Regions from separate parts of the Bacillus xiamenensis genome, predicted to be linked through region 3. Evidence: riboswitches for the same ligand, from Rfam matches in the RefSeq annotation. Region 3 holds a riboswitch; each other region holds the start of a gene.
What was found. A riboswitch is a leader RNA that binds a small molecule or an ion and turns the genes downstream of it on or off. The one in region 3 is predicted to bind thiamine pyrophosphate.
Positions count from the first base shown of each region.

Region 1 (4,501 bases), 1.3 Mb from region 3:
TAACAGTTTCAATGCCGCCAAGTGTCGGAATCGCCTGCCAGTCATTCGGCTTCATCGTTGCACCAATGATCAGCTTGCCGCTATCTCTTTGAACGATATAACAATGATCATGATAAATGGTGTGTGCAAGTGCTGGACCGTTATTCCACACAGACACGCATTCTCCTTTTACTGGATAGAGAGAATGCGAGAATCCCATTTCCTCAAAAAAACGGCCAGACCATACACCACTTGCTACAGTCAGATGATCACATGTGAATGTGCCTCCAGCTGTTCTAACAGTCAATGCTTCTTTGCCCGTCTTCACTTCGATAACAGGCGTAAACTCCTTCACATCTGCCCCGTACCGAACAGCCGCCTGCCATAATGCCCTGCATACCGCATACGGTTCCACATGCACATCATCTTCAATCAAGCCTGCTCCTATGATGTCATCTGTGATTTGAGGGATGCGTTTTTTTACGCTGCTTGCTTCAAGCCATTCAAATGTGGGCAGATGCTGCATTCGGCAAAGTGCACGCTTTTCGTGTTCTGTAAAAGCCACCTTCATAATGCCGCCCGCTGATGCCCGTATATCAATGCCCGATTCATGCTGAAGATCGACTTTTAATTTTTTATATAGAGCCTGACTTCTTCTCCCTACTTGAAAGAAAATATCCTCATCACCTTCTCCTTCAGCATGTGCACCCAGCATACCAGCGGCCGCACTCGTTGTTTGCTTTCCTACCTCATTTGCCTCAAGTAAAAGGGCTTTCTTTCCTGCTTTTGCAAGATGATAGGCGATTGACATCCCTATGATTCCACCACCAATAATCACAACGTCATAATGCTTGTTCATAAGGATTCTCCTTTCGCTTTTGAGAAAATGCTTGTGCCATCTTGCGCGGCTGAGGATGAGTAAAAATACCGGACATGACCGCTATTCCTTTTAAATCAATATGCATCAATTCTGGCAGTCGATCAGGCGTTATGCCACCAATCACGACCACCGGAATGGACAGCGCAGAAGTCAATTCTTCCACAAGCTTGATGCCTCTCGCCTTTCGTCCGGGTTTACATGCGGTAGCATATACGTGCCCAAATATGACATACTCTGCCCCGTTCTTCTCGGCTGCTTTGGCTTCTTCTATCGAATGAACAGACACCCCCGCATGCAAGTGAGGAAATTTTTGTCTCAATTCCTTTGGCGAAAAGCTGTGGCCTGGAAGGTGCACACGGTGAATATTGGTGAGCAGTGCAACGTCGACTCGGTCATTGATGATAAGCTTCTCTTTCGGAACGCCTTCTGCAAGGAGTTGTTTCACGAGATGAACAAGCTCACTTGCTGTTTTAGACCGTTCCCGTATATGAATAAAGTCTACTTCAGGCTCAACGGCTTTTATTTGATTGATCAGCTCGCTCACAGAAAGTGAATCATTTGTCACTGCGTGGAGTTCCATTTGCACCAACCCCATCTAAGCATGCTGTTTGCCACGTTTCTTTTTCATACGCCATCTCCCAAAAATGGTACTCGTAATAGCTTGAAATCACAAAATTTTCTTTCATATTGGCCCGTACATGTTCTGGCGCTCTTTCCGCGAGTTCATCAAAGCGGTTGACCTGTTCAAACACAAGCTCTTTAAACCAATCCCCTCCGTATGTCAAAATCCACTCTTGATAAATCGGATGGTCAGGTGTTGTTTGTTTCAGCTTTTCCCCCACCTCATAATATAGCCAGTAACACGGCAGTAACGCGGCTAAAACTTCTTCAAAGCGGCCGCTTTTCACAGAACGATACATATGAGAGGTATATGCATAAGCAGTTGGAGAAGGCTTAAAGCTGGCGAGTGCTTCATCAGAGATCTGAAGCAGTTCTGTAAATTTTCTATGCAGCGATAGCTCTGCTTCATACGTGCCTTGTGCATGATACGCCATTCTGCCTGTCGTATGTAAGTCCTCACTAATGGCCGCTCCATACGACTGTACTTTTGCGAAATGAGTTAAATAATACGAATCCTGCATCACATAATAGGTGAAACGATCGAGTGAAAGTGTGCCATCTCCGATCCCTTTTACAAAAGGATGTGTAAAGCTTCCATTCCACCAAGTCGCTGCTGTCTCTTTACATTCATTTGAAAATGTCATGTTCCTCTCCTCCTGTTTTTCCATATAAAAAAACCACTTTCCGCGTGGAAAGTGGTTTGGAATTTGTAAAAAGCATAGTCAAACACCGCACCACTTCCCTACGCAGGTATGAACCTGTTCAGGTAATGAGGGTCTAAAAGTCGACACTTTTATCTCAGCCCTTTTAAAGGACTCCCCTAGTGGATCAAACTTATCATGTTGTACCTCTATCTTAATCAGGAATTGTTCATCGGTCAAGGGCTCATTGCAACTCTAACTGCGCTCTAAGTCCTGCCACATACTCCCGAGAGCCCGACACAAGCACGCGGTCACCGCTTCTAAGCGTTGTATCACCATGCGGTACTAAACTGTCTACTCCTCTAAAAATACGGACAAACACCAAATCGCCGGTAAAAGGAAATTCCCTCAGCATGACATTATGATACCGATGATTGTTCATTTGAATTTGATACAAAGAAGAATCCTCATTCGTTAACAAACGAATCGCATCAGGTGCTTCAATCAATGCCCTTAGCACCGTTTTAGATGAAAGAAAGTTAGAAAACGTATCAATGCCTGCTTCCTTTAATGTCAGCTCTGTCTCCGCTTTGTTCACACTGGCAATGACTTGTTTGGCACCTGCTTCTTTTGCAAATAAAGCAATTTCCTTATTTTTCGTTTCACTGCCTGTTGCCACAACGAGCACATCTTCTTGGCCAATCCCTGCCTGTCTCAGCGTCTCATCGTCATATTGTTCAATCGCTTCAACTTCAAAGATCGAGTCAGCAAGAAGGGCTTCTTTATTTTCTTGAAAGACATGCAAAATACGAATGTCATATTCATCCTGATGCAAATCAAGTGTCACTGGTAAGGTCAGCTGATTAGCCCCAATAAAAGTCACACGCTTTTTATGATTGGTTTCACGTTCTTGTTTAAATAGTGCCTTAAACCAAACAGGGGTGAAAATACTCGTCAACACAGCAACTAAAATAAGCGCTCCTGACATTTTATGATCAATGACACCAAGCCGCTCACCAATCGTCGCAGCTGCAATGACAAGAGATAATGTCGAGGTTAATAAAAAACCAGCGCCGACGACCTTTTTCATGTCATACCATTTTTTCAAATAAAGAATCGGGACGAGCTTACTAAGCAATAATGCCATAAACAGCAGTGGAATCATGATCAAAATGGTTGGATCTTTAAAGAGTGCCCATATATTCAGGTCCACACCGACCATCACAAAAAAGATTGGGATCAAAAATCCGTATCCAAATGAGTCCAGCTGCTGAACGATCTCTTTATTAGGCGAAAGAAGAGACACAAGCACACCAGCTAAAAATGCGCCCAGAATATTTTCAGCACCGAGTGATTCAGATAAGGCAACTAAGACTATAATGAGAGTAAAGATAGCTCTAGTCCCAATTTGCACCGTTCCTTTTGACATGGACTGAAAAATGGATTTTGTCTTAAATACTCGGCCAAATAAATAAAGAAGAATACCCGCAGCAAATAATAATAAGAGCAGCCACATGTTCCCTGTTCCATCGCCATAAATGGAGGAAAACACAGCAAGTAAAATCATCGTCACCAAATCAGCAATGACAGCCACAAGCAAAATGATTTGACCAATATTTGTCTGCATCAGCTTTTCCTCTTTTAAAGTTGGAACCACTACACCTAATGAAATCGTGGAAATAATAAGCGTCATTAAAAAGGCATTTTGGATAAAACCTGCAAGCACAAACGCATAGGACAGGATAAAGGAAATACAAAATACGCCAAGAAAAATAATGGTCGCTGCTTTAAATGTATTTGGTTCTTTTAAACCATTGGGCAGTTCTCGTGCTTTCTTCTTAGATTCAAAAGAAGAAAAATCTATTTCAAGTCCGCTTAAAAACATAAGAAAAATAAACCCTAGCATGGATAATGTATCTAGCCATGCGTCATGTTCAACAACTAGTTGAAGACCGCTTTTTCCAATGATGAGCCCCATGATAATTTCGGCGACAACGACCGGAATGGTCAGCTTAAACCGGTGCAATAAAATAGGGGTGAAAAAGGCTACAATAATAACGACAACGAGTGATGAAACAGATGTATGCTCCATTGGCTAAAGCCTCCTAACATTCATGTTTAATTTTTAAGTTTTACGTTAAAGCATTGATTCTAACAATTGCCCAAACGAAATGAAAGCCATTCGTTATATTTTCTAAAATTCAAACTTCTTTATATCCGATAAATGGATGAAAAAATCAGGAGGAACCTTTATGAAATTCGATATCATCGGCGATATCCACGGCTGCTACGAAGAGCTGCTTACCCTCATACACAAACTAGGATACAAATTCAAACATGGACTACCTGTCCACCCTGATAAGAGAACACTAGCCCTTGT
Region 1 is NZ_CP017786.1:479,999-484,499, forward strand. It holds gene thiO (glycine oxidase ThiO) at 1-838, opposite strand, end outside; gene tenI (thiazole tautomerase TenI) at 822-1,439, opposite strand; gene tenA (thiaminase II) at 1,414-2,124, opposite strand; TPP riboswitch at 2,203-2,312, opposite strand; gene BK049_RS02430 (monovalent cation:proton antiporter family protein) at 2,366-4,213, opposite strand; gene prpE (bis(5'-nucleosyl)-tetraphosphatase PrpE) at 4,374-4,501, shown strand, end outside.
Region 1: another riboswitch for thiamine pyrophosphate. It lies ahead of tenA (thiaminase II); the one in region 3 lies ahead of tenA (thiaminase II).

Region 2 (4,501 bases), 830 kb from region 3:
TCACCCTGGACATGGGTAGATCACCTGGTTTCGGGTCTACGACCACGTACTCATGCGCCCTATTCAGACTCGCTTTCGCTGCGGCTCCGCATCTTCTGCTTAACCTTGCACGGGATCGTAACTCGCCGGTTCATTCTACAAAAGGCACGCCATCACCCGTTAACGGGCTCTGACTACTTGTAGGCACACGGTTTCAGGATCTATTTCACTCCCCTTCCGGGGTGCTTTTCACCTTTCCCTCACGGTACTGGTTCACTATCGGTCACTAGGGAGTATTTAGCCTTGGGAGATGGTCCTCCCGGATTCCGACGGAATTTCACGTGTTCCGCCGTACTCAGGATCCACTCTGGAGAGAATGACATTTCAGTTACAGGGCTGTTACCTTCTCTGGCGGGCCTTTCCAGACCTCTTCGCTTATATCATTCCTTTGTAACTCCGTATAGAGTGTCCTACAACCCCAAGAGGCAAGCCTCTTGGTTTGGGCTGTTCCCGTTTCGCTCGCCGCTACTCAGGGAATCGCATTTGCTTTCTCTTCCTCCGGGTACTTAGATGTTTCAGTTCCCCGGGTATGCCTTCTCATACTCTATGTATTCAAGTATGGATACTACTCCATTACGAGCAGTGGGTTTCCCCATTCGGAAATCTCCGGATCAAAGCTTGCTTACAGCTCCCCGAAGCATATCGGTGTTCGTCCCGTCCTTCATCGGCTCCTAGTGCCAAGGCATCCACCGTGCGCCCTTTCTAACTTAACCATTTCTTACTTTAGAAAGAATCACTATGTGTGATGAACTTTGCATTGCATTCAATGTGAATGTATTACTTATTGTTATCTAGTTTTCAAAGAACAATCCTGTCTCGCTAGAGACATGTTTTGAAGGAATGATCCTTCAAAACTAAACAAGACCAAAACGCACACTGCTCCATATATCCTTAGAAAGGAGGTGATCCAGCCGCACCTTCCGATACGGCTACCTTGTTACGACTTCACCCCAATCATCTGCCCCACCTTCGGCGGCTGGCTCCATAAAGGTTACCTCACCGACTTCGGGTGTTGCAAACTCTCGTGGTGTGACGGGCGGTGTGTACAAGGCCCGGGAACGTATTCACCGCGGCATGCTGATCCGCGATTACTAGCGATTCCAGCTTCACGCAGTCGAGTTGCAGACTGCGATCCGAACTGAGAACAGATTTGTGGGATTGGCTAAACCTTGCGGTCTCGCAGCCCTTTGTTCTGTCCATTGTAGCACGTGTGTAGCCCAGGTCATAAGGGGCATGATGATTTGACGTCATCCCCACCTTCCTCCGGTTTGTCACCGGCAGTCACCTTAGAGTGCCCAACTGAATGCTGGCAACTAAGATCAAGGGTTGCGCTCGTTGCGGGACTTAACCCAACATCTCACGACACGAGCTGACGACAACCATGCACCACCTGTCACTCTGTCCCCGAAGGGAAAGCCCTATCTCTAGGGTTGTCAGAGGATGTCAAGACCTGGTAAGGTTCTTCGCGTTGCTTCGAATTAAACCACATGCTCCACCGCTTGTGCGGGCCCCCGTCAATTCCTTTGAGTTTCAGTCTTGCGACCGTACTCCCCAGGCGGAGTGCTTAATGCGTTAGCTGCAGCACTAAGGGGCGGAAACCCCCTAACACTTAGCACTCATCGTTTACGGCGTGGACTACCAGGGTATCTAATCCTGTTCGCTCCCCACGCTTTCGCTCCTCAGCGTCAGTTACAGACCAGAGAGTCGCCTTCGCCACTGGTGTTCCTCCACATCTCTACGCATTTCACCGCTACACGTGGAATTCCACTCTCCTCTTCTGCACTCAAGTTTCCCAGTTTCCAATGACCCTCCCCGGTTGAGCCGGGGGCTTTCACATCAGACTTAAGAAACCGCCTGCGAGCCCTTTACGCCCAATAATTCCGGACAACGCTTGCCACCTACGTATTACCGCGGCTGCTGGCACGTAGTTAGCCGTGGCTTTCTGGTTAGGTACCGTCATGGTGCAAGCAGTTACTCTTGCACTTGTTCTTCCCTAACAACAGAGCTTTACGATCCGAAAACCTTCATCACTCACGCGGCGTTGCTCCGTCAGACTTTCGTCCATTGCGGAAGATTCCCTACTGCTGCCTCCCGTAGGAGTCTGGGCCGTGTCTCAGTCCCAGTGTGGCCGATCACCCTCTCAGGTCGGCTACGCATCGTCGCCTTGGTGAGCCGTTACCTCACCAACTAGCTAATGCGCCGCGGGTCCATCTGTAAGTGACAGCCGAAACCGTCTTTCATCCTTGAACCATGCGGTTCAAGGAACTATCCGGTATTAGCTCCGGTTTCCCGGAGTTATCCCAGTCTTACAGGCAGGTTACCCACGTGTTACTCACCCGTCCGCCGCTAACATCCGGGAGCAAGCTCCCTTCTGTCCGCTCGACTTGCATGTATTAGGCACGCCGCCAGCGTTCGTCCTGAGCCAGGATCAAACTCTCCGAGGTATGCAGGATGCATATCACACATGCGTTGCTACACGATGTAGCGAACTTAGCATGTGATCATTTCCTGCCTCGTCAGTTTGACTGACTACCTATGATGTTTCATAGGATTTTTTTATTAAAACTCGAATTAACAGGTACGTTTTGTCTTGTTTAGTTTTCAAAGATCATTTTCGTTATCGCTCAGAGGCGACTTTATTAATATAACATTCTATCAAGATGAAGTCAATAACTTTTTTCTCGAATGTTATTTCTCAACCGCGCTGTTTCAGCGGCGAATACAAATATAACACCTTTTGAAATAAGAAACAAGTATTTTCTCTAAATAATTTATTTTTCCTCATTTCTTTCTATATATAGATATAAAAAGTGGTTCTCTCAGTAATTCACTATTGTTGATCCTGTAGGTCTTTAGTATATTTATAATAGATTGAAACTAAATAACCGCAGGGGGAGCTTTGTGCTGAGAGTGAACAATTCGTTGTTCTGACCCTTTGAACCTGTCAGTTAATACTGAAGTAGGAATGTGGAATCACTTGCATACATGCACTGTATCCAAGCCGATATGTTTTTCTATGAATCACATACTCATCCTGACATGGTCTCTCCTTGCACAATTCGTGAAAAGGGGATTTTTTTATGCAGAAATCAAATCAATTAGTACGACTGATGGAGATCGCCATCATGACTTCTCTTGCACTTGTATTAGATTATTTATCAGGTCTCTTTTTAAGAATGCCGAACGGCGGGTCAATTGCGCTGATCATGATTCCTGTTATTCTCATGTCTATTAGATGGGGAGTGTCTACTGGGTTTATCATCGGGGTGTTAATCGCTGGACTACAGCTGATGAATAGTCCTATCATCGCCACACCTGTACAAGGATTCCTCGATTACTTTGTCGCATCTGTAGTGATTTGTTTAAGTGGGCTATTCTCAGGATCAATTAAAAAAGCCCTTCAGGATAAAAAACGAAAGAAACAATTCTTCTATATTACTCTATCTGTCTTTACCGCCAGTTTCTTCAGGCTGCTGACGTTCTTTATTTCTGGCGTTGTTTTCTTTTCTCACAATGCACCAAAAGGAACGCCAGGATGGCTATACTCTTTATTATATAACAGCACATATATGGTTCCTTCATTTATCATTTGTAGTATTGTTCTTTGTTTACTCATCCCTAGTGCGTCTCGTTTGGTTTTTCCTCAACAAAAATAACCTGGCTTTTTCAGCAGGTTATTTTTTTATGCATAATTTTCTGCTCTATTGAATCTATTAATAGTAGAAGATTTTAAGCTGGAGGTGCGCCAATGAATTCTTACTCCATTATGCTGTGCTGCTATATTCTTAGTCTTGCCTACTTTTTGGCCAGTTTCTATGAGGCATTAAAAATAGCAGCTGTGAAAGGAAAAGTAGAGGCTGCTCCTTTTATCTCTTATATTTTACTCGCCACACTTTTTACTTTTTTCTCTCATTATTACTGGAAGCTGACGATATAATTCGGTGTACATGATCATTTAGTACAGACAACTCCCATCCATACCCAATTTCCTCATGGTTCTCACCAGCCAGCTCGAATTGGCTGGTGACGACAAAACTAGGTTGAAGCTTTTGATAAAATTGCTTCGCTGAATTCTGCTCAAATACCCAAAGCAGCATATTTTGATAGCCTTTCTTTAGTAAATAATCCACACCTTTTGCAATCAGAGCCATGCCCGCTCCTGATTTCTGTTTTTGCTGCAACAAATAGATGGCATAAAGCTCACCATCATATATTGAATAGCGCTCATCACGCTGTTTTCCAAAGGAAGCAAAACCAAATACTCCGTCCGCATCTTCTGCGACAAATGTGCCTTCAAGCGATCTGCTTCTCCAGCTCTCTTCCCGCTCCTCTACATTTAAAGCATCCAAATACGCCTGCGAAATAATGCCGTGATAAGTCGTTTGCCAGCTTTTCACATGAATCTCGGCGATTTTAGGAATATCACTATGTACTGCATGTCTCACCTTCATCTACGCCACCC
Region 2 is NZ_CP017786.1:2,624,421-2,628,921, reverse strand. It holds rRNA gene BK049_RS13305 (23S ribosomal RNA) at 1-752, opposite strand, end outside; rRNA gene BK049_RS13300 (16S ribosomal RNA) at 935-2,483, opposite strand; TPP riboswitch at 2,920-3,022, shown strand; gene thiT (energy-coupled thiamine transporter ThiT) at 3,120-3,695, shown strand; gene BK049_RS19020 (hypothetical protein) at 3,788-3,976, shown strand; gene BK049_RS13290 (GNAT family N-acetyltransferase) at 3,936-4,490, opposite strand.
Region 2: another riboswitch for thiamine pyrophosphate. It lies ahead of thiT (energy-coupled thiamine transporter ThiT); the one in region 3 lies ahead of tenA (thiaminase II).

Region 3 (4,501 bases):
AGTGATGTTTGCTAATCAAGGGCTTTATAACGGTTTTCTAGCTGCAGGACTCATTTGGGGGCTCATTCTTGGATCAAATACTGTTGGATATATGATTCAGCTATTTTTCATTCTTTGTGTGTTGATCGCAGCGATATTTGGCGGTGTGACTTCTAATAAATCCATTTTAATTAAACAAGGTTTACCAGCCTTGCTCGCATTAATTGCGCTCATGCTGGCTATTTAATTCGAAAGAAAGCCGCCCTAGTCGGGGCGGCTTTTATCTTTTTCGAAGACCCATCAAACGAATAATGGATGTGAGGCACAGTGCAACAGCAACAGCCAAAATGATTTTTCCGTACATGACCCCAGTTAGGTTCATCAAAAAGACGGCTAATATGATACAGAGCGTGATGATAATCATCACAATCGAATAGGTTTTCATCTCTTTTTCCACTCCTTTAAAAGTCTCTCTAGCACAAGAGGTCTGTCAATCGTTTCTCAATATTATATATCACTCCATAACAATTTTACATGAAATTCCCTGCCAATAGAAAGTGACAGAATGATTAGATTGAAAGTGATGCCATATTTTTTAGAAAATCGGGTATAACATAAATAGTTGCACCTAAGTATGATTGCTTGAAATTTAATTGCACAAAATATAAAATAGCCACATGATGAATGGAAAGGATGATGAAGTTGAGTAAGAAAGTTTTATTAGTATCAACAAGCAGCTCAGAAATGAACGGACACCCAACAGGCTTATGGTTAGAAGAATTGGCCGAGCCATTTCATATTTTTAAAGAAAATGAACTAGACGTACAAATTGTTTCTATACGGGGCGGAACAGTACCGATTGATAAAAATTCGATTCCCGACGGTGTCCCAGCGCAATATCAAGATGTGTATGAATTACTTCAAGACACAAAGGCACTAACAGATGTGAACCCAGCTGATTATGATGGGATCTTCTTTGCAGGAGGACATGGCCCAATGATCGACTTTGCGTCTAATCAACTGGTAGCCGATGCGATCTTAGCGATTTTAGACAAAAATGGCGCGGTTGGAGCAGTTTGCCACGGTGTTTCTGCCTTTGTTGATGTGAAGGGTCGTGATGGAAAGTCGTTTATCGAGGGGAAGAAAATAACTGGCTTCACGAACGAGGAAGAGGACGCTGTTCAGCTGACATCTAAGGTTCCATTTTTATTAGAAACAAAGCTTCGTGAGCAAGGTGCAGCATTTGAAAAAGGCGAAGCATTTGAGCCATTTGCTGTTGTAGATGGACAAATCATTACGGGACAAAATCCAGGATCAAGTGCAGAAACAGCACGCTTATTTGTCAAAACCATTTCATAAATCACTAAAAACCAGTCGTGACTCATCTCATGCGGCTGGTTTTTTGTTATAAAAATTTTCCAAAAAGACTAAAACAAGTATTGAAAAATGGTAAAATGATCACAGGGTAAAAAACCCAAATAAGGGAAAAGGGGATGTTCCTGTGAGAGCATTTTACGTAAAAATCACCGCTGCCTTACTATCTATTTTATTGGTAACAGGCTTATTTTCACCAGCCATAAAAGCGGAAGATACACCAAAACCAAATGGAAAAATGTCGCCGCTTACAGAAAAAGCCATTCAGCAAGTGCAAGAGTCATTTGTCAAGCAAGATAAAGGAACGGCGATTCAACAAAAGCAAGTGAAAAAATCGTTTAAAGTAGATAAGAAAAACGGGGTGAGTATTAAACGAAAAGCCGCTGCCGATGGAAAGTTGCGTACGTCTGCTGTTCGCTCGATTGATGGACTAGCCATCAATCAATCGTCTGTTTTAAACGAGGAAGATCCAGTTGATTTATGGTTTTTAAGCACATCGTCACCTCAGGCGCTTATTAGCCGGATTACTTCTCCAAATGCTGATTATTTCGTCCAATTATTTGTGGTTGATTTTGAAGCAGATCAAGCCTATCCGACGGATCTCATTCAGCCGGCAGGAAGCCTGCTTGGATTAACCAATTTACCGGCTGGTGATTACGCATTCGGTATCACCAGCGGAGGAGACTTCGGAGACGCCTACACGTTGCAGGTTAATGCGAAAAATCCACCCAATTTCACAGGTGCTGTATCCCTATCGTCAACCTTGCAATACTTTGTCGCTGAGTATGAAAATGGAGACGTCTTTGCGAACGGTGCAAAAGTGTATAACAACCAATCAAAGACGGCGGATTATCAATGGGAGCGTGTATTTTATTTCTCCTATGATGGAAAATATGAACAGAGAACCCATTCTATTTCAAGCGTGAAAGTGAAAAGCATTTCGACACCAGTGTCGTACTCAGCCCCTTATGCGAGCTCATCTGAGGCCATTCTCGTTTACTTAGATGTGGAGACATTGTTTATGTACCATCAATCTTCGTTTGCTAGCGGACAATACTACCATGATACCTTTGTGGATACACTCGGGAAGACAACGCCAAGGCGTTTAGACATTGATGATCTGACAAATTACGGTGATCATATATTGGCTGTTGATTTAAAAACAGGAAAGCCAATTGATTTCTTCAGTGTCCTGAATTTCTACTATGCTGCAGGAATCGAGAAGCTACCAACAATCAAAACATTGAATTAAGATAGGCGGTTGACATCAAATCGCCACATGTGTAGAGTAAAGATAATTAAATGACAAAAGTCCACTAGGGGAGTCATGTATGACTGAGACAAGAGAAAATCTTGGACCCTTTGAACCTGATCTAGTTTGTACTAGCGGAGGGAAGTGGAGCTGGACCTTGTCTTATTCATGATTGAATCGATAAGAAGGCCGCTCCATTTGGGGTGGCTTTTTCATTTATTCAACTGAAGAAGAGGAGGCTTTTTTTATGACATTTTCAACGCAATTAAGGCAAGAAGCAGAACCATTATTTGAAGCCATTTATCAGCATCCGTTTGTCAGAGGACTTGCAGTAGGAAAGCTGGAAAAGGAGCAGATCATTCATTACGTCAAACAAGATGCAGAATATTTAAATGCTTTTATTAAAATTTATGCGGCGGCAATCAGCCGGTGTACAGACAGAGAGGATATTCGCTTTTTCCACCAACAGATGGCGTTTGTACTCGATAGTGAGACGCATCCTCATCAAAACCTTTGCCGAGTAGCAGGTGTAGCATATGATGAGCTTCAGGGTGCTTCTTTGGCGCCAAGCGCTCACCATTATATTCATCACATGCTGCAAGTCGCTCAGGAAGGCACACTTGGAGAAATCATTGCAGTGCTGCTCCCGTGCCCTTGGACTTATTGGGAAATAGGCAAACGAATGCTCTCAGATGTGCAGCCTGACACAGCCCATCCGTTTTATGAGTGGATCACGTTTTATGGCGGGTTAACGGACTCTGTCACAGTGGAGCTTTGCAAACGACTTGATCAGTGGGCAGAAGAAGCAAGTGAGAAAGAAAAAGAGAAAATGAAACAGCACTTCATCTTAAGCTGTCAACTTGAGTATCAATTTTGGGAAATGGCCTTTACTGTGGAAGAGTGGCCAGTCCAAATGGAGGTGCATTCTTCATGACGTGGAAAATGAAAGAAGTCGTTCTTGCTGTCATTTTATCTGTAGCGTGCGGTGTCATCTATTTAGGGTGGTCGACTCTTTATTTACCGATTACAGCACTTGTTGGCCCAGCAGGGGGCAGCATCATGTTCGGAATTTGGGTCATTGCCAGTCCAATCGTTGCTTACATTATCCAAAAGCCAGGAGCTGCACTCATCGCAGAAACAGCTGCCGCCGCCGTAGAATTACTGACAGGCAGCCACTTTGGTCTTTCTGCGCTGCTGATTGGTATATGTCAAGGCTTTGGGGCAGAAATCGCCTTCGCGCTTTTTGGCTATCAGCGATATCGCATGTGGACACTCATGCTGTCTGGTGCCTTTGCAGCAGTAGGAGCGATGGTATATAGCCTGATTGCCAATGGCTTTGGTTATTACACCCCTCAAGTGCTACTCATGACACTTGTCACTCAAATCATCAGTGGCATGCTACTCGGTGGATGCTTAGCAAAGGTTGTAGTGGATGCCTTATCTAAAACTGGTGTATTGAATCAATATGCCATTATGAAAGAAAAACGAAATAAGGGTGAACAGCATGGATTCATTTCTCGCGTGCAGTAACCTTACTGTCCGTTTTTATGAACAGACGAACCCCGTGCTCCATCAAGTATCTCTTTCTATTCAAAAGGGGGAAAAGGTGCTGATTTTAGGACCAAGCGGAAGCGGAAAATCCACGCTCATTTCGGTGCTTGCTGGAATCATTCCAGAACATATGGAAGCTCATGTACAGGGAGAAGTGATGTTGCAAAGACATACAGGTGTCATGTTTCAAGACCCAGACGCCCAGTTTTGTATGCACCGAGTCAATGAAGAAATTGCGTTTAGCCTAGAGAACCGCTCTGTGCCTCGTGAAGAAATGGATGACATCATTCAACATCTCATGCAAAAGGTAAAGCTGGATGTCGCTCCAAATACAGATATTCATAC
Region 3 is NZ_CP017786.1:1,791,475-1,795,975, forward strand. It holds gene BK049_RS09060 (DUF1304 domain-containing protein) at 1-226, shown strand, start outside; gene BK049_RS19500 (hypothetical protein) at 260-424, opposite strand; gene BK049_RS09065 (type 1 glutamine amidotransferase domain-containing protein) at 682-1,338, shown strand; gene BK049_RS09070 (hypothetical protein) at 1,481-2,605, shown strand; TPP riboswitch at 2,662-2,765, shown strand; gene tenA (thiaminase II) at 2,853-3,539, shown strand; gene BK049_RS09080 (ECF transporter S component) at 3,536-4,135, shown strand; gene BK049_RS09085 (ABC transporter ATP-binding protein) at 4,110-4,501, shown strand, end outside.